3 regions of the Trichococcus sp. genome follow, and region 1 is predicted to be linked to each of the others. Evidence: riboswitches for the same ligand, from Rfam matches in the RefSeq annotation. Region 1 holds a riboswitch; each other region holds the start of a gene.
The links. Region 1 has a riboswitch for thiamine pyrophosphate ahead of thiW (energy coupling factor transporter S component ThiW). Riboswitches for the same ligand answer to the same signal wherever they lie in the genome.

Region 1 (4,745 bases):
GGCTCACTGTTTTTTCGTGAGCATTTGTGCAGCGTCTTCATCCAGTATCACGGTCACATGTTTGTGTGTCTGCAGGACACTTGCCGGCAGATCTTCCGTAACAGGACCTTCCAGTGCAGCTTTGACGGCAGCAGCTTTTTCTTTTCCGAATGCCATCAGGATGATCTGTCTTGACGAGAGGATTGATTGGATCCCCATCGAATAGGCAAAGCGCGGGACATCTTTTTCATCCGCAAAGTAACGTTTGTTGGAATCGATAGTGGATTGCCACAGCGCCACTTTCTGCGTGCGGGAATCAAAGGATGTGCCGGGCTCATTGAAACCGATGTGCCCGTTCGTGCCGATGCCAAGAATCTGCACATCGATCGGATTCGCTGCGATGATTGCTTCGAATTGCGCGCACTCTTCCACTTCATCCGCCATTCCATCCAGCAGATAGTTTTTCTTGAATGGTTTTGCATCGAATAATTGTTCATGCATAAAATGATGGTAGCTGTGCGGACTGTCCTCGGACAATCCCATGTATTCATCCAGATTGATCGATGTCATCCCCGAGAAATCAAGCTCGCTTTCCCGCATGATCCGGTACAGTCTCACTGGCGTGCTGCCGGTGGCTAACCCCAATACTTTTGCCCCGTTACTCATTTCTTCCCTGATTTTTTCGAATGCACAACGGCTGGCCTCTTCCGGAGTCGCTTTAATGATTATTTCCATGATCTATTCCCTACTTTCCGTTTCTTTTGAATACTGTATTGCCGTAACTGATGGTCTGTTGTACTTGGAATGCGCTGGATAGGAGCACCATATCGGCATCCTTGCCTGGAACGATTCCACCCTTTCGAACCAGACCGAATTCCCGGGCCTGATTGACGGAGCTCATTTTTACTGCATCAGAGATGCTGCAGCCGGTAAAGGCGATGATGTTCCTGAAAGCCTCCTGGAACTCCAGCACACTGCCCGCCAGACTTCCGCTTTCCAGACGGCCTTCGCCATCCTTGACGATGACCTTCTGCCCGCCCAACTCGCTGATGCCGTCGCCCATCCCTTTGGCGCGCATAGCGTCCGTAATCACTTCGATGCGGTCGACACCCTTCTGATTGAAGGCAATCTTCACCATTTCCGGATCGATGTGCAGACCATCGACGATCATTTCCGCGTAGATGCCCTCTTCCAGGAACGCGTGCCCGGTCACACCCGGTTCGCGGTGGTGGAGCCCTCTCTGCGCATTATAGAGGTGGGTGATGTGCGATGCCTTGGATTGTTGCAATTGGCTGCGACGAGCATTTGAATGCCCTACCGAAAGCACGATTTGGTTGTCCAGACAATACTTTTCGAAAGCTGTCGCATCGCTCGTCTCCGGCGCATAGGTGACCAAACGGATCAAACCGCCGCTCAAGTCCTGCCACTTGCGCATCAAAGCAGCATCCGGCAGTTTGATGTGTTCTTCCGGTTGCGCTCCCTTAAATACTGCGGAAATGAACGGCCCTTCGAGGTGGATGCCTTGGATGACCGGATTTTTTTCCGCGGCCTTGCGGATGCCGACCAAAGCCTTTTCGATATTTTCTGTCGATTGCGTCATCGTCGTCGGAAAATAACTGGTGATCCCTTCCCGGTGCATCGCCGCAATCATCCGGTTGATGCCCTCCGCATCACCGTCCATGTTATCCACACCATATCCGCCATGGCTGTGGACATCAATGAAGCCCGGCACCAGCCTGATTCCGGTTGCGTCAATCACTTCCTCGCCAGATTCGGGAACGTATTCCGACATATTCCCGACTGCGCTGATTTCTTTTCCGAACCGGATATACCCATCGGAGATGACTGTTTCCCCTGTATAAACTTCTGCATGGATGATCACTTTTTTCATTTGCGTTCCCCTCTTCGATCCTGAACTTTATTTTCACTGTGCACCTGCATGACTCAGCTGCCACTTCCCACTATTCCGATTTTTTCGAATAACCTTGCACATTTTTTCTCGTCAGATCCATGTTGTATTTGAAATTCTCATCCTGCACTAGGAAGGTCGAAATCACATCGATCAGATACATCATCCCGAACTGTGTGTTGACGAACACCGTGTTGTTGACGAAACGCGAGTGGTAACCGAAGCAAGTGACGTCCGCCAGTTTCGTCAGCGAACTGTTTTTGAAGCTCGTCAGGGCGATGATTTTCGCTTTTTTCTTCTTCGCGATCTCCAGTGACGCAATCAATTCCGGCGTTTCGCCTGAATTGGAGATGGCGATCACCAATTCATCCTGTTTGATGATCGAGCTGTTGATGATCATCAGATGGGAATCCGTAACCCCCGTGGCATTCAGACCCATCCGGATCAAGCGTTGCGCCAATTCAGCGGCCGTGAACCCGGAACTGCCGATGCCGTAGATGACTGTTTTGTTTGCGTTTTTGATCCAATCGACAACCGTTTCGATTGCCCGATCCTCAATCATCTGATTGGTTTCATCGATGACTTGCGTATAATAGCCATAAATATCATCATAGACGGTCGGCATTTCTTTCGACGGCTGATAGCTCGCCAATGATCGCAGCGCAATCTTCATATCCACAAACCCATCGATGTTGATCCGTTTACAGAACCGTGTGATGCTGGACGTCGAGGTATCCACTTTCGCCGCCAAATCCTTGATGTTCATATTTTTGATGGATGCTTTGTTCTGCAGAATGTAATCCGCGATTTTTTTCTCGTTCCCGGAAAAAGCGGAATATTGGTTTTGGATCTCTTCGATGATTGTCATTTTTCGTTGCCTCCTCTTGCTTTGCGTAGCCGCCAAAAGCGCGCTCCGCATTTCTTGACTTCGCCTCTTTCCCTTCGCTGATAGAATAACACATGAAAATGGTTTTTTTCAATTATTATTTTAAGAAAATAATTTTCATAGGTGTTTCGATTGGAGACACTTTTGGACAGCAAAAAGCCGCCCTCTTCCGAGAGCGGCTTGCTGTTTATGCGGATGTTTTAGATTCTGTTGCGATCCAACACACTTCTTTTTTCCATTTCCAGGATGATGAAATAAGCCATACCCGCTCCGATGGCGGAACTGATCGCGAAGCTCGGCAAAAAGAGCATCAATGCGGCTTCCATGCCCATAAAGAACTGCGCCAGCAAAGTGCTCGCCAACGACCCCAGGATTCCGGTGCCAATCCATTCACCCAGTGCCGCGTAACCGAGCTTTTGCGTTCTGGCATAAAACAGACCTGCACAAATAGCCCCGATCATGCTGCCCGGAAAGGCAAAGACGGTCCCTGTCCCCAACAAGTTGCGCAGCACGGAAACGCCGAAGGCCTGAAGGACGGCATATCCGGGTCCTAACCAGACAGCAGTCAATACGTTCAGCAGATGCTGCATCGGTGCTACCTTTGCAATGCCGATCGGGATGACAAAGATGCTGTTGCTGACTACCCCCATGGCGATGATCAAGGCAGTGGTGACTAATTTTTTTGTGTTCATAATGTTTTCCCCTTTTCAGTTTGATTCATTCCTTTTGAAGCCTGATCTATGCGAACCGTTTCCCCCTCCCTGAATTGAATGAAAATAAAAAGACACCTCCCCTGAGATGTCTTGGATATACGTACGGACTCCAGACCAAGCTCAGTTCCCTCCGCCAGTACGAACTGGATCAGGTTTGAAGGGTTCCGGCAATGCCGGTCTCAGCGCAATAGCGCACCCCTACTGAAAATAAAAAACGCTATATGATCTGATGCGAAAATCAAAAAATATAACGTTATGATGTCTATTTATCATTTTCCGCCAGAAGACTCCCACCTCTAGGAATGAAAAGGGCACAGCCCAATGAGTAGGTGGGCGATGAATGGCGGTAGGCGTCAGCCTATTCTTTTCGAAAAATCTTGCTACTAAAGAAGGCCCTCCCATTCGACTGAGAACAAACGTTCGTGTATAATAGGCGACAGAAGGAGATGACTGGCAATGATGATCCACAAAGCCTACAAGTTTCGGATCTACCCCAATCAGGAACAACAAATCCTGATTGCCAAGACCATCGGCTGTTCCCGCTTCGTGTTCAACCGCTTCCTGTCCGAATGGAACAAAATCTATAAGGAAACAGGAAAAGGACTGAGCTACAACGCTTGTTCCGCCAAGTTGACGTTGCTGAAAAAAGAAGAGGGGACACTCTGGCTGAAAGAGGTCGACAGTACCGCCCTCCAATCTTCCTTGCGGAATCTATCGGACAGCTACGACCGCTTCTTCAAGAAACAGAACAGCTACCCCCACTACAAGAGCAAAAAGAATCCGGTGCAGTCGTACACGACCAAGCATACGAACGGAAATATCGCGATTGTCGGGAACAAGTTGAAACTCCCTAAATTGGGGCTGGTTACATTCGCCAAGAGCCGGGAACCCGAAGGGCGTATCCTGAACGCCACCATTCGACGCAATCCGTCCGGAAAATATTTCGTGTCCATCTTGTGCGAAGTCGAAACCCACCCCACTCCCAAAACAAACACTACCGTTGGCGTGGATGTCGGATTGAAAGACTTTGCCATCCTATCGGATGAGGACAAAACCGTCTTCGAGAATCCGAAGTTTTTCCGAACAATGGAAAAGAAATTGGTGAAGGAGCAGAAAATACTGTCCCGCCGCATGGAGCAAGCCCGCAAGGACGGAAAGAAGCTGTTCGAGGCGAAGAACTACCAGAAGCAGAAACGCAAGATCGCCTGTATACACGAGGATATCACTAATAAACGGAACGATTACCTGCATAAAATCT
Region 2 (9,123 bases), on a different contig from region 1:
GAACCTATATTTTGGAAACACAGATCAGCGAAAACGGAACCGCAGTTACAAGCAATTCCACATCCGTTTCTGTTCAACAACTCCCAGCAGTGATAAGTGAAACGGGTATCCAGGACGGCATCTATAAATTGTCGGAAAGCCAATTCATAACCGGATCGCTTGACTTGGACGGTGTCCCGTTGACGGGCATACCGGAACTTAACATCACCAGCTTCAGCCTCATCGAACATTTTTCGGATGGCCGTCAGGAAATTCATCCGATGTCGGACAGCGAATCCGAAAACAGCGGCGATGCGCTGAATGGAGACGGCATCTATTCATATCCTCTGTCTATGGATGAAGACGGGGATTTCACTGCCAGTTTGATGGTTCAAGGGATTTATCAAGGCGGTTCGTTTACGCTCGAAAAGGAATTGGGCAACTATCAGGTCGTTTCCGGCGGGATGATCTCCGGAACATTTGCAGAAGCTGAGCTTTTCGGAAAGCCAGGCGGAGAGCTGACCATTCCGGTACAACTCGTAAACAATTCAGGAAGGAACGAAACTGTCCATGTTTCACTGCTTTCGGAAAAGGTAATTTCCGATGAGCAGACTTTGACGCTGGAAGCCGGAGAAAAGATCGAAACATCCTTTTCGGTGAAACTGGCTGATGACATGCCACTTGAAAAGCAGCCCGTCTCCTTGGTGCTTGCGGCTGAAGATCCTTTGACAGGCGTGGAAGCGGGCAAGCAAACAAATATAGCAGTGCTCTCAGGGAATGCACTGTTCATCAGAAATTTGGGTATTTTTCTTTCTAATAATACACTTCTGATAGTGTCCCTACTGTTGTTGCCACTGCTGATCTTCATGCTGGGAAGAATCCTGTACGCTCTCAAGATGAAAAAAGCTTTGCAAATAGCACGTTCTTTAAAATATTCCCGCACAGAAAACCTTGAGGATGCAAAAGAACTCCGTTTGTCGAAGAAAGCTGGGAAATTAAGGATTGCAATGGGCGAAGAAACTACTGATGCGGATCTCTTTCTGCTGGGGCCAAAAATCCCTTATCTGTTGACTGTGGAAATAGGCTTCCATCCATCTGGAAGTAAATGGCTGGAAGGGTTGCGTTCTTTTTCGAAGGCACATCTGCCTATGCATATAACGGTTGCCACCACACCTCCCGGTATCATCAAATTGAACGGTGAAGTTTACACGAGCAAAGAAATATTTGATCAGGACGTTTTTGAATCCGGTGGTTATCAATTCACCTATCAGGCAGAAAAAGCTCTGATAGAAGACAAAGCCAGAAATCTATTGGAAGGTAAAATGTGATATGGGTAAAATAATCAATATGAGAACGAACGAAATTATCTTGGATGACCTGCAGACCGCGGATACCTTTCTGACAAGGTTCCGTGGCCTGATGGGAGTCAAGGCGATATCCAAAAATATGGGGTTGAGGATTGCTCCGTGCAACAGCGTGCATTGTTTTTTTATGCGTTTTCCGATTGATGTCATTTTTTTGGACAAGCAGAATCAGGTCATCCATATCCAAAAAAACATGAAGCCCGGAAGCATTTCCCCAATCATCAAAAAGGCAAAGAGCGTGATCGAAGCCAATGCCGACACCCTCAGTAATGTCTTGGAGCTAGGAGATAAACTAGCTTTTTATGATTAAGCGGTTAGTGAGCCGACTGATTTTTGATGTAACGTCTTATGGAGGAATATATTTTGAAAGGAGGGCAGGCCATGCTGAAAATCTTCAAGAATTTCAAGAAAGAAGAGTCAGGGCAGGCGCTGATCATGGTTGCTTTGCTGCTGGGCGTCTTAGGAGGATTCACGGCACTGGTAGTCGATGTGGGCTACATGTATGTCCAAAAGAGTCAACTGCAGAGCGCAGCGGATGCTGCTGCTTTGGCTGGAGCGATTACGTTAGGGAAAACGACAACTGGCGTAAATACTGCTGTCAACGCTACGGTGGGTACATATCTTGACGACAATTTGGATGGAGCCTTCATATACACCCAGGCGGATGACCTCGTGGTGGATGCAACGAACAGGACGGTTAAGGTATCTGTAGGACAGGTCACACCGAAGTTTTTTGCCGGCATCCTTTCCGCTGGAACAACTATAATCAAGGCGGATGCTACGGCCAAGTATACGGAACGATGGGACGGTGAAGCATTGCCGTTTGTAAATTTGGATGATGATTACACTAAAGCCAATCTTCAGATCCAACTGTGGGAAAAGTTGGGAAATGGTGATTTCGAAAGTTTATGGAAAGATGATTACAAGGCAGTCAACAGCGGCGAGAGTAATGCCTTTTTTGATGTTGAATATGCGGATGGCCTATCCGTCACGAAAGGTGTCGTAGCGGAAGGTCCGGAAAAGATAAAGTCAAATATGCAAATCATCATGGACCGCAAACAGGATGTCTATATCTTGAGTCTGTCAAAAGCAGTCATAGACTCAAAAAAATATGCAGATATCGGGAATAAGTTGGTGATCGATTTCAAGGATCTTGTGCTGATCAAGGTAGAGATTGTATCTTTTGATCCAAACGGCAACAATCCTGCATTGGTACTGAAGGTTAAGAACGTCTACAATATCGGATCGGGAGAGTACCCTGTCGACTATAATCTATTGAATGGATTGGTTAAATCTACCTTAATTGAATAAGGGAGCATAATAATGAAGCCGGCTTTTCAACAGTTGGCTTTTTAAGATTATCAACAAAATGCTCAAAAAAATATTTTGCAACTTTCGTTGACAGAAAACCACTTCAAAAGTATAATGAAATAGTTGGTTTTGCGGTCATGGCGGAATGGCAGACGCGCCAGCTTGAGGGGCTGGTGGGAGTATCTCCCGTGGAAGTTCGAGTCTTCTTGGCCGCATAATAATTCAAAAAAGGATTTCCTTCATCATATCTGATGTCGGGATTCCTTTTTTCTTTAAATTATTTCCAAATTTGCATACTGTTCTTCCCATCATCCATTTATCTGTTATAATGGCGTGGATATCTTTTTCCTGAAAGTTATCCCATACAAAGGAGGGGGCTTGTTTGAAGCTTTTACATACATTAAAACCGATAGTTGCAGTCATAGCAGGGAACATCATCGTCGCGTTTGAGATTGCGGCATTCATATTGCCGAAGAATCTGATCGCCGGAGGATCGACGGGGCTTGCCATCATTTTGAATCATTTCTTCGGGTTGAACATTTCGTTGGTCGTGCTGATTTTCAATGGTCTCATGTTTTTCATCGGAGCCGCGTTGTTGGGAAGGAAGTTCGCCTTGACGACGATACTGAGCACAATCATTTTCCCGACTTTTTTGACTTTTTTCCGAACAATACCGGCTTTGCAGGATATGACTGACGATATCTTGCTTTCGGCAATCTACGCTGGAATCCTGTGCGGGTTGGGTGTGGGGCTGGTGTTCAAGGTCGGCGCTTCTACGGGCGGGATGGATATTCCGCCGCTGCTCCTGAACAAGCATTTCCGCATTCCGGTTGCAGTGGGAATGTATGCGTTCGACGTCATTTTTTTGCTGATCCAGGCGTTCTTTTCCAGCATGGAAGAGATTCTTTATGGGCTCATCATGGTGTTCCTGACGTCCATCGTCATCAACAAAGTGATGGTAACCGGAACGAATAAGATGCAGCTTTTCATCATTTCCAAAAAGTTCGAGGAAATCAAAGAGGCGTTGCTGTATGTGCAGGATGTCGGTCTGACCCTGGTGAATATCGAAACGGCTTTTGAGGGGGCGCAGCAGCAAGCGGTGCTGTGCGTCATCGAGCAGCATAAGATGTCGGCCATCAATGCCCTGGTCAACGACATCGATCCATTTGCTTTTGTGATCATCGGTCAGGTGCATGAGGTTGCCGGGAAGGGTTTCACATTGGAACGCCAGTCCGGATTAGTCGAATAGAATCAAAAAACTGAGGCGCGCTCCAATTTTGGAGCACGCCTCAGTTTTTCTGTAATTAAAAGTGGATGTTTCATGACCGGGTTACCGGTCCAAATTGGGCGATCAAGTCATGGATTGTCGGCTGTTCTCTTTGCGTTCATACGCAAACAACCGAGAGATCCACGAAGCGTCGGCTGTTCTGGCCGAATGCGGAAGCAAACAACCGAGCTCTCCGCGAAGTGTCGGTTGTTCCGGACGAACGCGGAAGCAAACAACCGAGAGAACCGCGAAGTGTCGGCTGTTCCAGCCGGACGCGGACGCAAACAACCGAGAAATCAGCGAAGTGCCGGCTGTTCCGGTCGAATGCGGATGCAACCAGCCGACATAGTTCATGAACAACGGTTGTTCCGGCACAGAATCAGTATCCGCGGACTGATTTTTTCGGAACGTACAATTGCGGATTGGTTTTGGCGATGATAGCCAGCACCATGATGGTGAATGCGCCGGTCGCCAAGGCGCTGGCGCCATTCAGCGTGATGGAGTAGAACCATGCGCTCCAGCCTTCAGGCGCGTAGGATCCCCAGAAATAGTAGCCGGCGATCGTGTGCCAGAAATAGCGGCCGACAGTCCCGACGACAGTGCCTATAAAGACATTCCACAAGAGCATTTTTTTATTTTGATCCGCAATCGCCTGTTGCACTTTCGGCGTGAAAAGACCCGCCAAACCAGTGAAACCAAAGGCGATGAAGTACTCGATGAAACCTTGCAGCGGCGTTAAAATATAGGCCGTCCCGATCAGAATGTGCAGCACGCCCCACAGGAAACTGGCGAAGAAGCCTGGGATCAGACCACGGCGCAGGCAGTAAAGCATCATGACTGGTGCTCCCACCGTTACGGAAAAACTTGGGCCGATATTGAAAGGAATCAGGGACAACACGGTCGCCAAGGCAGCAATGATGGTTCCTTCGATCCAGATGTTCAGATTTTTTGACATAAAAAACTCCTCCTTTATTGGGCGATACATACCATCAACAAAGGAGGAGAATAAAATTCAATTCTCAATCACAATCCCTACGCTCGTACTAACGAACAGGTTCGAAGGGTCAGAATCTATGTTCAATCTCAGCCGCGGACGGCCCCCCTTTGTGAAACGGTTTATTCAGTTAAGTTATACTTTACTATAGTTGATTTTTTTATGCAAGTTGCACGGTGCACAAAGCCGCATCCCGGACTATGCCAGAATGGCTAAACACTTGTGTGAAATGAACTATTTCTGCTCTTTTTCGGCTTGCGCCTTCAGGATGGCTTCGCGCTTCTTTTTCTTCTGCGTATTCATGTAGGAATCGATTATGCCACCGGTCAGCATGCCGATACCGAAGCCATAAGTCAGGTTGCCCGCGAAATAACCGATTGAAGCCCCGATCAGCATGCCGTACATCGTAAAATTGAATGAATTCTGCAATTTCGGATCTTCGTCGACCGGCAGTTTTTTATTGGTTACCGCGCCAGTATTGTTTTTATGCAGTTCCGGTATTGTTGGTTTCACATTTCTGCGTTGGATCTGGTTGCCTTTGTTCTTTTTCGCCATTCAGTGTACTTCCTTCCGTCTATCTGACACTTGTATTGTCTCCAATGAACATCATATCAGTTCATTTCCGGCTCTTCAATAGAACTTTGCTCGCGGATATACGCAGAATCGTAAAAATAATATAAGTCTTCCCAAATCGGAGGATCCTTAATCTTCTTCGGACAGTTCGACCGGGTCGCCGTTGTCATCCTGGAAATAGCCCTTCAGCACAAAAGCATCATCGCTCGGCCGATAACCGAGGGCAGTTTTGGCCTGTGAGATGTCCAAGCGTGGGAAGCGGTTATCCGATAGCCCGTTCACCAACAGGAACGGCTCAACAAGTTTAGCTTTGAGGGCGCAGTCGACTAAATGGCAAAGGTCTCGTGGAGACAGGTATTCGGCCAATCCCGCTTCGTCGACGATCGGCTCATCGAGGTTTTCATCAAAATTACCGATGCGGATGCCGATGGATTCTTGGCCTTCGGTAAAGGCGAAGTGACTGGCCAATCCTTCCAGATAGACTTTCGAAACGCCGTAAATATCGCCCGGACGGACAGGTTCATCGACGTGAACCTGCACATTTTTCGGGTAAGCGCTGACGGCATGGATGGAACTGGCGAAGATGATACGTTTGACGAAGTTTTCGTACTTGGAGGATTCCTTGAACAGGTAGAAGGGCATCTTGTAGTTCAAATCGATAAGCTCATCGTCAAAAATAGCATCGGGTGAAGGATTGCCGGCCAGATGGATAACGTAATCGATCCCTTCCAGCAGCCCGTCCCAGTTGCCGGCGACAGTCAGGTCCAACTCTTTGACGATGGTGCCCTCCAAAAGGGCCGGATCGACGTTATGGAAATGGATATCCACCAAAGTCAGTTCGTAGCTCTCCTTCAGATGATCCGCCAAAATTCTTCCTATATTACCGCTTGCGCCGGTGATCATGATTGTGGTCATTGTCGAAATACCCCCTTGTTTTTTTTACAGTTGCTATCGTGAACGTCTTTGTTTTAACTGTATGCAAGCCACCGGAAAATGTCAAAGAATAGCCCTTACAAAAACGGCGATTCGTCGGACGAAAAGGGAATGTTATATTTGAGTAAAATGTAGGTAAATTAATTGAGACACGGGCGTTATCCCTGTATAATAGGGGTAAGATGATAGGCAAGGGCAAGACACTTTTCAATCGAAAACGAAGGGGTGAGTCGGATGGACTTGTTGAATTTGCAAATGCGCGCTTCTCAAGGTCAGTGCGGATCTGTTGTGCAACAATCTTCCCATTCATTCTATTGCCCGACAGAGCACGTGCTTTCGCATGTGTTTTTTTCTTGGTCCTGATCGGGATCAACGGAGCTTATCATCATGAATACACGCATCAAACGGGGGTGATGACCATACTACTTTCTCAAAACAAGTCAAAACGGAAAGGAACGGTGATCCGACGTATATCTCCTAGCTGTCAGGTGTGACAGCCATCGTACTGATGAAAGGCGTGAGGCCGGATAGAATGGTAACGTATCACCCGATCAAGTCTGATAATAAAAAAACTGGCGAGGATCCTTTGTGGGTCCATCGCCAGTTTTCTTTGTTTTGAATCTGTATTATGCTTTTTTGACGAACTCGGATTTCAGCTTCATCGCTCCGAAACCGTCGATTTTGCAGTCGATGTTGTGGTCGCCTTCGACCAAGCGGATGCCTTTGACTTTTGTGCCGACTTTCAAAGCGCTCGAGCTGCCTTTGACTTTCAGGTCCTTGATGACCGTAACAGTGTCGCCATCCTGCAACAGGTTGCCGTTTGCGTCTTTGACGATCAGTTGGTCCGCGTTCGTTTCTTCAGCCGCATCCGCGCTCCATTCGTGGGCGCACTCGGGGCAGACAAGCATTACGCCGTCTTCGTAAGTGTAAGGGGAGCCGCATTTGGGGCAATTCGGTAATTCCATCATGATTGTTATTCCTCCGTTGTTATGATTAAATGTCTGCTGACTTTTCATTTCCGGCCTTTTTTTCCGAGGCGGAAGATGCCTCTATACTGCCACATTTTCGCCTTGTTGACAATAGAATTCGGACAATATAAGAATAATAACCAATAATCAGAAAGAGCAGGAATGTTCGAAGGGCATCAAACGAGAATCGTGGTCTGGATGTTGCCTTTAGATTGTCGGATAAACTCAAATTATCCGACAATCCCGAATCTGCACAAAAACAACCCCACCAGCAATGATGATGGCTGGTGGGGTTGTTTTCAATTTGGTCAGATTGTGTTGCTCAAAACAGCATCGTTCTGAACAGACATTTTTGCTTTGTTTTCTTTGATCGCAACTTGCGCGGCAGCCAAGCGGGCGATCGGCACACGGTACGGCGAGCAGGAAACGTAATCCAAGCCAACGCTTGAGAAGAAGGCGATGGATTCGGGATCGCCGCCGTGTTCGCCGCATACGCCCAGTACCAAACCAGGATTGGTTTCGCGGCCCAATTTGGCGGACAATTTGACGAGTTTACCGATGCCTTTGACATCCAACGAGTGAAACGGATTCGGCTTCAGCAAGCCTTTGTCTTCGTATTCCTGCAGGAACTTGCCTGCATCGTCGCGGGAGAAACCGAAGCCCATCTGGGTCATGTCGTTCGTGCCGAAACTAAAGAAGTCTGCCTCCAAAGCGATCTCATCGGAAGTGACGGCCGCGCGCGGAATCTCGATCATCGTTCCGATCAAGTAAGGGATGGTTGTTGCTTTTTCAGCGAAGACCTCCTCGATCTCCGCAACGATCTCTGCTTTGACATAGCGCAGTTCATCGACATCGCACACCAACGGAATCATGATTTCCGGTGTGATTGTGCTGTTGGTTTCTTCGATTGCTTCGATGGCGCCTTCGATGATAGCGCGCGCCTGCATCCGGTAGATTTCCGGGTAGGTGACAGCCAGACGGCAACCGCGGTGGCCGAGCATCGGGTTGACCTCATGTAAGGAGTCGATGTGCGCCTCCAATACAGTCAGGCTGATTCCCATGGCTTCTGCGAGCGCAGCTTTGTCGGCACCCGTGGTCGGCAGGAATTCATGCAAAGGCGGGTCCAGCAAGCGGACGGTCATCGGACGTTCCTGTAGCAAGGCGAACATTTCCTGGAAATCCTGGCGCTGCATTCTCAATAGCTTATCCAAGTATTTTTTGCGCTCATCCAGAGAACGGGAAAGGATCATCTGGCGGACAACCGGAATACGATCATTATGGAAGAACATGTGCTCAGTCCGGCAAAGGCCGACTCCTTCCGCGCCCAAGGCCAACGCCTGCTTGACGTCAGTCGGGGAGTCCGCATTGGCTTTGACCTGCAGCACTTTCATTTCATTGACCCATTCCATGAAGGTGCTGAATTTGCCGCCCAAAGTTGGGTTCTGTTTGGCGATGGTGCCGGCGTAGACTCTGCCGCTTGCGCCGTCGAGCGACAGCAGGTCGCCTTGGTGCAGGGTCACGTCATCGATGACGACGGTTTTGTTTTCTTCATCAATGACTGCAGCTGTGCAGCCGGCCACGCAGCATTTGCCCAAACCGCGGGCCACGACTGCCGCGTGCGAAGTCATGCCGCCACGTGCCGTCAGGATGCCTTCGGAACTCATCATGCCGGCCAAATCTTCAGGAGATGTTTCGCGGCGGACCAGGATGACCGGCAGGCCGTCCTTTTGTGCC
Region 3 (9,123 bases), on a different contig from region 1:
CGAAAACGGCTTGACGATGTAGTCGTCCGCCCCGATATCGAGGCCCATGATGCGTTCGAAGTCTTCCCCCCGCGCCGTCACCATGATGATGGGGACCGAGGAAACTTTCCGGATTTCCCGGCATACCTCGAAACCGTCCTTTTTCGGCATCATCACATCCAACAGAATCAAGTCGAATTTGCCTTTCCCGAATGCCTGCAGCGCCTGCTCGCCATCATAGGCGACAGCCGTTTCGTAGCCATCCTTTTCTGCGTACTCCTTCAGGATGGCCGTGATCTGTTTATTGTCATCCGCAATCAATAGCTTTACCATCGTAATCACTCCTCATGGAAATCATACTGGAAAAATATGGCAAGATTATGTTTTCACCCCGATAATACCATACAAACGTGCCATTAAAAACACGCTTCTGCCATACTTTTTGATTATTCTATGTTCAAGAAAGAAATAACAAAAAAACATTCCAGGAGGAAACAAAAATGAACAAGACGAGAATCATGACTATCCTATCCGTTGCAGGCTTATTTGTTGGAGGGGCCGCGCCGGTACTGGCAGCGAGCGACACAGCAGCCCAGAACGGAACCATGAACCAAGAGCAGATCAAGTCAGGCGAATGCACAAACGAAGGCGCAAAAAAACAAGGTAATGAAGATGCAACCATGAAACGCGCCCGCGAGAAAAGCGGAACGTGCGACGGGACTGGTACGCAAGCCAAGCAGGACGGCAATCAAAATGCCACGGGCGAGACTGACGGCGACGGCAACCAATACGGTGCAGCCGATGCAGAAAATGACGGCAAGAACGGCGTCCGCGATCAATCCTGCCAAGCAGAATAACAGCTCATCATAGCAATACGAAAATACCAGACAGAGGGGCGGTCTCGAAACGAGACCGCCCCTCTGTCTGGTATTTCTTTGCATTCGCAGAACGGAAACCCGAGAGAGCGCGCATCTGTCGACTAAACGATCACCGAAAACCACATCAAACCTGACCGAGCGTCCTTTTGTCGGGCATCCGCCCAGGACGGTACCGCGGATTGTCGAGAGATCACGCAACTGTAGGTGGTTCTCGCCGCCAAAGTCTTTTTGGCATTTTGTTCAGAGCATCCATTCCTTGTAATTTCAGAAAAACTCCTTCGCGCCGTAGACCACGATCCCCAGCATCCCCATGTAAGCCAGGAACAGGACATCATTTCCGGAAAAGCCGATATCATAATAGTAGGTCCGGCTCTCCTTGTCGGAAAAGCGTTTCGCTTCCATAGCAACGGCGATGCGGTGCGCACGCCGGATGCTACCGGACAACAGCGGGATGGTGTAGACTTTCATCTTGAAGAGGATGCCCTTCAGCCCCTTCACCCTTTCGCCGCCGCGCACCTTGCGGGCATTGCGGATCGTTTCGAATTCCTCCGTCATGATCGGGATCAAGCGCAGCGCCGCCATGAAGCTGTACGCGTATTTAGGATCCATCCGCAGCTGCTGCATCAACGAATAGAATAAATTGACTGGCCGGGTCGTCAAGGCGAAGGTCAAGCCAAGCACGGCGAAGACCAATGCGCGCAAGCCGATCAGCATGCCCCGCAGGAAACTTTCTTCGGTGATGCGGATCAATCCCCATTCGAACCAAAGCGTTTGTCCGTTCCCGAACAGGATCATGGCGCTGGCTGTCGATACGAAAATCGCACAGAACGGGATCAGCAGCAACAAGATCCGCTTCAGCGGCTGCCCCGTAAACAGCAGGAACAGGAGCAAAAGCCCGCTGCCGATGAATGCCATCAACTCAAGATTACGGACAAACAGCACAACGATGCATGTCAGCAGCGCCACGGCCAATTTCAGGCTGGGATTGACCCGGTGAAGCCAGGTTTCTTTGACCATTTCCCATTCCCTCATCCGCAGAGCCCCCCTACCAGCCGCAGATCGGCGGAGACTGCGGTCCGCCTGTCCATAGCCGATCCCGTGGTCTCGCGGATTTCGCCGTCAACAACTTGCCAAAATGCCGTCCCGTAATTCCGGGCGATCACTTCATCGTGCGTCACCATCAGGATGACAGCGCCTTTTTTGCGGTAATTCTCCAAAAACCCCAACAAGGCGAAGGTGTTTTTGGAATCCAATCCGAAAGTCGGTTCATCCAAAAGGATTAGCTGCTGGCCTTGGATGATCGTCGCCGCTACGCTCAGACGGCGCTTCTGCCCCATCGAAAGTTGGAAAGGATTTTTCTCCCGCTGTCCGCTCAACTGGAAGAGCTCCAGATATTCCTCCACAAGCCGGTCGATTTCGGCTTGGCCTTTCCCGTCCAGCCGGAGCGAGTAGGCCATCTCTTCATAAACCGTGTTCGCAACGAACTGGTACTCCGGATTCTGGAAGACGAAAGCCATCCGCTCCGCCAGCTTCTTCACTTTTTTGATCGGCCTGCCCTCCAGCTCACAGCGGCCGCTCGTTTTGATGAACTGCATGACCGCATGGAGGAAGGTGCTTTTCCCAGCGCCGTTCTGACCGTGGATAATGACCCATTCGCCAGGGTAGGCCGCCAGCTCGACTCCGCTGATTTTTGTTTCCCCATTGCGGAAGCCTTTGAAATCGCGCAGCTCCAATAGCGGACGCTGCAACCCAAAAGAACCGTGCTCCCTTTGCAACGGCGTTCCTGCCAGATGCCGGTCCCATACGCCCGGAAACCAAATGCCTTGCTCCATCATCTCATCCTTATAGGCCGAGAAGATTTCTGCGTTCGGCCCATCGGCGATGATACGGCCGGCTGCATCGAACAGAACAAGGCGTTCGGCGAATACGAGCACATGATCGATTTTGTGCTCCACGATGACGACCGTTTTGTCCCGGCAGACTTCCTGCAGCACTTCCCAGATCGTCTCCGTCCCTTGCGGATCCAGCATGGCGGAAGGTTCGTCCAAAAAGAGCACCTCCGGATCCAAAAGCAATACCGAGGCGATCGCCAGCCGCTGCTTCATCCCGCCCGACAGGCTCGCGATGGGGATGTGGCTATCCGCCAATTCCAAGCCCACTTGTCGAAGCGCGCAGTCTATTCGGGCAGCCATCTCCTCGCGCGGAACCGCCAGATTTTCGAGCACGAATGCGAGCTCTTCATCGACGTAAGGCATGCAGAACTGACTGTCCGGATCCTGGAAAACGTAGCCCCAGGAAGCCGGCGTCACGAGCTTTTCTGCCTTCAGCGGCACTTCGATCGATTGCGGAATCAGCCCGCTCAGCACCTGCAGCAGCGTGGATTTGCCGCAGCCGGACGGGCCCAACAGCAGCACTTTCTCACCGGCCGCGACCGAAAAGTCCAAGTCGCGGAACAGCAAATCGGCATCCCCGGGAAATTTCAGCTTCAGTTTTTCGACATAGGCTTGCTTGCCCATTTCCGCCAACCCCCTCAATCCAACTCTGTGAAATCATCACTCGTAAGCGGACGGACAAGGTTCGTCACGCCGGTGTCCTCCAAAACTTCCGCCAGGTAATAGGCCAGCACGCCGGCAAAGAAAATCGAGCCTGCGAATCGGGCAAGCAAGTAAAGTGCCAAGTTCCATGGAGCCAACTCGGCGATCTGGCCGTTCAGCGCATCCACCAGCAGCGATCCCACGCAAGATGCCGAGGCAGCCAGAGCGGCAACCTTCAGATCAAAGCGTTTGTAGCGGAAGGCCATGAACACCAATTCCGCAAACAAGCCCTGCACCACGCCGGAAAGCAGCACGGTCAGACCCCAAGGCGAACCCAACAGGAATTCTCCTGAAGCTGCGGCGATTTCCGCCAACAGCGCCACACCCGGTTTGCGGATGATAAAATAGGCGACGGTTCCGGCGATGAACCACATGCCGTAAAGCAGCTGATCAAGGTGCAGACCCAACGGCTGCACTGCGTAATAGACCGTCCCCCACAGGATGTAGACGATCCCGAATGCGATGGCGATGACGATCGTCACCAAAATATCTGTCAGTTTCAATTCTTTTTTCATTTTTTCTGTCTCCTCTTTATGTTTTATTTTTATTTTTATTTTTCCAACGGCACCGGCCAGGTCTCCATCCGGTAGCCCATTTCCCAAAAAGCGTATTCGTATTGGCTGCTGATGATGAAATGCGCTTTCATCCTTTCGCGGTCCGCCTCGCTCACGGCTACGGCGATTTTATCCAGATGCGCAATCTGTTCATCCACCCGGTCCTGGAAATCCTTCCCGCCATAGGTAGCGATCCATTCCTGATAGATCGGTTCTTCCGGCGCCGCGTCCTGGAAGGCGTCCCCGATTTCGGCGTAGAGCCAATAGCACGGCAGCACGGCAGCGATGACGTCCCCCAGATGGCCCGCGTGTCCGGCCCGGTAAAGGTGGGAAGTGTAGGCGTAAGTGGTCGGCGCCGGTTTGAAAAACTCTTTTTCCTCCGCGGTGATGCCCAGCAGTTTTGCAAATTGTTCATGCAGGCCGATTTCGGCGCTGTACGTATGCTTCGCGAAGTCGGCGAATTGGTTGGTCGTCTCGATATCCGGCGCTTTGGCCGCGCCAAGCGCCAAAATTTTGGCGAAGCGCGTCAGGTAATAGGAATCCTGCTGGATGTAGAAACGGAAATTCTCCAAAGGCAAGCTGCCATCCCCGATCCCTTTGACGAACGGATGCACCATGCTGGCCGCCCAGATAGGTTCGACCGCTTGGCGGATTTCTGCTGAAAATGTCACTGCTTTCCCTCCATATGTTGGGAGCATCCGCCAGGTTCTGATCCATCCGGACGGCCGCTCTTATTTTTTGCAAACAAAAAACCACTCTCTTCCCAACGGAAAAAAGTGGTTGTACGTTCCTTAGCTGATAGGGACTTACTTGGCCAAAAAGAGGCCGCCACTTCCCTACGCTGGTACAAACCAGATCAGGTTCTAAGGGTCTCGAAGTCCTACTTCGATCTCAGCTTTTTGGCGGACAGTCATCCGCCGGTAAAGCACCCCTAGTGGTTAAAAAGAATATTCAGTTCGTTTGCTGTTGTTCTAATCGTATCATAATTTTTCAGGAAGTCAACTCACTGTTGTCCTGCTTATCGGTTGATGATGTGCACAACAGAAAAAGCTGCCCCAATGAGGCAGCCTTTTCTGTAAGTGAAATCCACATGATCAAATTTGGTGGGTTACGCTCCGTATTTTCCAAACAATGCTTGTCCATCCGCTTCAAAAACCTGCAGTGCCTGCAATGCCAAATCTTTGTTAAGCATACTGTTCAGGACATCCGGAGGGATCGTGGCAGTATGAGCGCCCGATTCCAAAGAATCGATGACTTGTTGGGAATTTTTGAAGCTCGCTGCCATGATTTTGGTCTTGTATCCTCTGGCATCGATGAATGTCCGCATGGAACGGATCGCTTTGAATGGATCGATCGCATTGTTCAGCATCCTGTTCACATAGGGTGCCAGATAATCACATCCTGCGGCGGCGGCCAGGATCCCCTGATCGGCAGAATAGATCAGTGTACCGAGGATATCTCTCTCCGGATCATCCTCTTTCACTTTTTTGATTGTTTCCAATCCTGCTTTTGTAACGGGAATCTTTATCGAAAGTCGATGATTTGCATCAAATGTCTTTATTGCTTCATAATCGGCAAACATTTCTTCAGCAGTCGTACCCAGCAATTGCACAAAAAGTTCCGTCGGCTCCAAAGCCAATAAATCTTGTAATTGTTTGAAGCGACTGCCGGAACCGGTCGACAAAATCGTCGGGTTGGTGGTGACTCCTTTCAGAAATCCGCTGTTCAAAAAACTTCCGATTGCTTTGATGTCGTTAGAATCTATGTACATAAGCGACTACCCCACAGTTTCAGTTATTTTGATGATGGTGCCTTCCGCGATTTCGTTCACTGCCTTGTTTTCGACATACAGTGACCCTGCCAGTTCAGCGACGGTTTCCCCACTGAAGTTGATGGTGATGTGCCCTAAATCCCTCAAGTTTTTGTTGACGACATCTCCTACAGCTGTGACGCGATAACTTTCATCGCCGATAACCAACGCGTGTCCCAGTTGAATATCTTCCTCTAGCGCATTTTGTTCAATCAGGAAGCAATAAGGCCGCAATGCTTCCGGCGCATCGTCTCCGAACAATACCATCATATCCTCCGCCAAGAATTCCTTCGCGTTGGGTCCGATTTCTGTGACTACCGTTGAATAAATTGACATTTTCTTCACCTTTTCCGATCATTAGTTTTTAGCATATGAGGCCAAGCGGGCTTGGTCTGCTTTTCTTCCTTTTTAATATAGTCCGAAGCTTGCTAACCAAGCGACGAATACGCGGGGCACACCGTTCAGGAATCGCGAGTAAAGAACGGATGGCACGCCGACTTCCACTGTTTTGGCTTCTGCTTCCTGCAAGCCTAACCCTACCGGAATGAAATCGCAAGCATTTTGTGTGTTGATTGCGAATAAAGCCGGTAAAGCCAAACTCGGTTCGATATTGCCTTTGCCGATTTCAACGCCGATCAATGTTCCGATAACTTGCGCAATTACAGCGCCAGGTCCCAATAAAGGAGAAAGGATAGGCAGAGAGCAGATGAAGCCGATGACCATCAATCCCCAGACATTGCCTGCCAACGGAATCATCATTTTCGCGAACAGATTGCCGATTCCGCTGCCTTGGATGATACCGATCAGCATCGCCACAAAGGCCATGAACGGGATGATCGTCTGCAATACCGTCTGCACCGCTTCACGGGCTGACTGCAGCATGATCGCAATCCCTTTACCGGCAGCCAAACCGATTTTAGCCACAACGCTGCCTTTTTCGGCGTTTTGTTGCGTCAGCTTTTTGTCTGTCGTGTAAGCTACCTTTTCTTCTGCAACTGGTTCTGCAGCAGCCGTGCTTGCCGCCGCTACGTTTGCTGTTTCGCCGGTGACTTGGATCTGATTCAAACCAACATTTGAAACGTAAATTTCTTCGGTGATGTATTTAGCCAAAGGACCGGATTTGCCGGTGGCAACGACATTGATTGTTGGGATGCCTTTTTGCGGATAGATGCCGCATCTCAATGTTCCGCCGCAATCGATGATGGCCAATGCCGTTTCATCGTCCGGGATGGATGTTTTAAATCCATTCACGGCTTCCATCCCTGTAAGTTCAGCAATTTTGTCGACGATGGCAGGTTTTTCCCCTCCGCCAACGATGTAGATGAATTTATGTTTTTGCTCTGTTGGTGTGATGATCAGTGGTCCGCCCCAGCCGCCGGATCCTTTTTCGATTTTGATGCTGTTATATTTTGTCATAATGAATACCCCTCTCGTTCTCATGCATTCTGTTTGTTTTAAGCAACATCTTCTTGGTCGTTATTATTGAACTTTAGCGGTTTTGCTCAACTGGATGCCGGATTTTTTGCAGACATAAGCCGTCGTGAAGTCGGTTACGTATGCGCCGACAGCATTCATCACAAGCCCGACAAGCAGATAACGGATTGCCAATGGCGTGGTGCTCAAGCCTAACGTTTCAACACCTGAAGCGATTCCCAGGAATACGAACAATTCGCCTGCATTGATATGCGGGAAAAGACCGTTACTCGTGTGGTTGTATTGCGCAAGTGCCGCGTAGAAACTTGGTTTGTAAAATTCAGGCAAGAATCTTCCCAATGTGAACGAGGCGGGATTACCCAACATGAACGCTGCCAAGAAAGGCAGAATGCAGTTCCGGACCAAGGAATATTTGGAGAAGCGTTGTGCAAGTCCATTGATTCTTTCCTCACCGATCAGTTTGATCACGACGTTCATGAATACCATCAGCATCAAGACGATCGGCACGATGCCGGTCATCCAGCTCATAAATGTATCTGCACCTAATTGAAATAGTCCGATGAAGCTTTCTGCGCCTTTAACTAAAAAGTCCATATGTAACACTCCTTATTTTATGTATTATTTCCTATTATTTCTTACGCGATTTATCCGAATTTGATGTGTGTGATTTTTTTGGTCAGTTCCTTAAAGGGCGATTCTTTCTCCGGAATGATTTCTCCGCTCATGAACATCCTGTAGTTGGTGACCGCATTCATGATGGTTTTGCGGGTGATCTTGATTTCAGCCAGCACATCCGGATCGTCTGCCTTGATGGCTTCGATGGATCTGCCGTTGAAATTGTTGTACGGTTTGAATCTGGCTAAGATCGTGGTTCCCTGCAGCTTTTTGCCCCTGACGATGACGCCTTCCGCATCCAGTTGGAACATGATGATCGTTCCTGAGGTCAGTTTCCCTGCCCGTTTGCCTATCGCAACCCTGCCGTCCGCCTTCAATTCGTTGTATTCAGTGCCGAAATGCCTGATCTGGAAAAAGCCCAGTGCGCTTTGGATCAAAAAAGCACCGACAACCAGAATACCCAATGCAAACATATTGTTCATCTATTTTGTACCTCTTTTCTCCAGCATCTCAATCAACCCTTGTGCATCCTCCACTTTTTTCAGAACATTGATCAAAGTAGGCTCATTGATGACCTTAAAGACAAAATCATATACTTGCATCAAGATTTTCTCTTGTTGCTCAGAAATGTTCTCGGGTGTCACCAGAAACAACATCAAGGAAAAAGCATCATTGCGGTTGGCCATTGTGATGTTTCCCAAGACGAATACCAACTTGTTGATGTTGGGATCGGTTAAATGCGGGAAAGCTACCTTATTCTCATAAATCATCGTATGCCGTTCTTCTTTTTCGACGAACCGATCGAGGATATCCTCGGACAATCGGTATCTTCTGGACAGGTAGGACATGATTTCTTCCACATAATCAAAGTAGCCCATTTGGCCTTTCAGATTGACAAGGTGATAACTGATGTTTTCGTTCGTCAGGTACTTGATGTTGTATTGATCTTTCTCCACTGCATAGATTTTTTGGGCCAAGTCGTCCGGGCTGACCAGTCTGTCGATCTTGATGACAGGGACTTCGGTGTCCAAAGAGATCTCTTCGGTTGTGAACAGCAGCCGGAATCGCTTCAGTTTTTCTTTCGGAAGGCTGTCGGTGTTCAGGTGAACGATATTCATCTCATTCCCGACTATCTCTTTGATCTGCCTGCTGATCAGCTCAAAGCTGCCTCTCCCAAGATTGGTGATGATGCCGACATCCTTTGTGCTTTTGCCTTTCGGATCGTTCGCTTGCCGTTCGTCCAGCATCAGTGCGTAGTA

Region 2: it holds a riboswitch for thiamine pyrophosphate, as region 1 does, so the genes downstream of both, thiT (energy-coupled thiamine transporter ThiT) here and thiW (energy coupling factor transporter S component ThiW) in region 1, are expected to answer to the same signal.
Region 3: it holds a riboswitch for thiamine pyrophosphate, as region 1 does, so the genes downstream of both, tenA (thiaminase II) here and thiW (energy coupling factor transporter S component ThiW) in region 1, are expected to answer to the same signal.

Annotation. Positions count from the first base shown of each region.
Region 1 covers NZ_JBSQPW010000023.1:57,020-61,764, forward strand. Annotated here, with positions in the region: gene nagB (glucosamine-6-phosphate deaminase) at 4-714, opposite strand; gene nagA (N-acetylglucosamine-6-phosphate deacetylase) at 725-1,870, opposite strand; gene ACTCCX_RS07910 (MurR/RpiR family transcriptional regulator) at 1,941-2,756, opposite strand; gene thiW (energy coupling factor transporter S component ThiW) at 2,975-3,466, opposite strand; TPP riboswitch at 3,596-3,697, opposite strand; gene tnpB (IS200/IS605 family element RNA-guided endonuclease TnpB) at 3,944-4,745, shown strand, end outside.
Region 2 covers NZ_JBSQPW010000001.1:87,014-96,136, forward strand. Annotated here, with positions in the region: gene ACTCCX_RS00360 (vWA domain-containing protein) at 1-1,307, shown strand, start outside; gene ACTCCX_RS00365 (DUF192 domain-containing protein) at 1,309-1,653, shown strand; gene ACTCCX_RS00370 (pilus assembly protein TadG-related protein) at 1,725-2,654, shown strand; tRNA gene ACTCCX_RS00375 (tRNA-Leu) at 2,786-2,869, shown strand; gene ACTCCX_RS00380 (YitT family protein) at 3,037-3,903, shown strand; gene thiT (energy-coupled thiamine transporter ThiT) at 4,301-4,876, opposite strand; TPP riboswitch at 4,934-5,035, opposite strand; gene ACTCCX_RS00390 (hypothetical protein) at 5,150-5,470, opposite strand; gene ACTCCX_RS00395 (NAD-dependent epimerase/dehydratase family protein) at 5,618-6,403, opposite strand; gene ACTCCX_RS00400 (zinc ribbon domain-containing protein YjdM) at 7,048-7,389, opposite strand; gene ppdK (pyruvate, phosphate dikinase) at 7,698-9,123, opposite strand, start outside.
Region 3 covers NZ_JBSQPW010000027.1:3,762-12,884, forward strand. Annotated here, with positions in the region: gene ACTCCX_RS08670 (response regulator transcription factor) at 1-312, opposite strand, end outside; gene ACTCCX_RS08675 (hypothetical protein) at 480-836, shown strand; gene ACTCCX_RS08680 (energy-coupling factor transporter transmembrane component T family protein) at 1,122-1,889, opposite strand; gene ACTCCX_RS08685 (ABC transporter ATP-binding protein) at 1,886-3,373, opposite strand; gene ACTCCX_RS08690 (ECF transporter S component) at 3,388-3,966, opposite strand; gene tenA (thiaminase II) at 4,002-4,676, opposite strand; TPP riboswitch at 4,822-4,948, opposite strand; gene ACTCCX_RS08700 (transaldolase family protein) at 5,114-5,776, opposite strand; gene ACTCCX_RS08705 (PTS glucitol/sorbitol transporter subunit IIA) at 5,783-6,151, opposite strand; gene srlE (PTS glucitol/sorbitol transporter subunit IIB) at 6,224-7,231, opposite strand; gene srlA (PTS glucitol/sorbitol transporter subunit IIC) at 7,295-7,843, opposite strand; gene ACTCCX_RS08720 (transcriptional regulator GutM) at 7,894-8,346, opposite strand; gene ACTCCX_RS08725 (BglG family transcription antiterminator) at 8,347-9,123, opposite strand, start outside.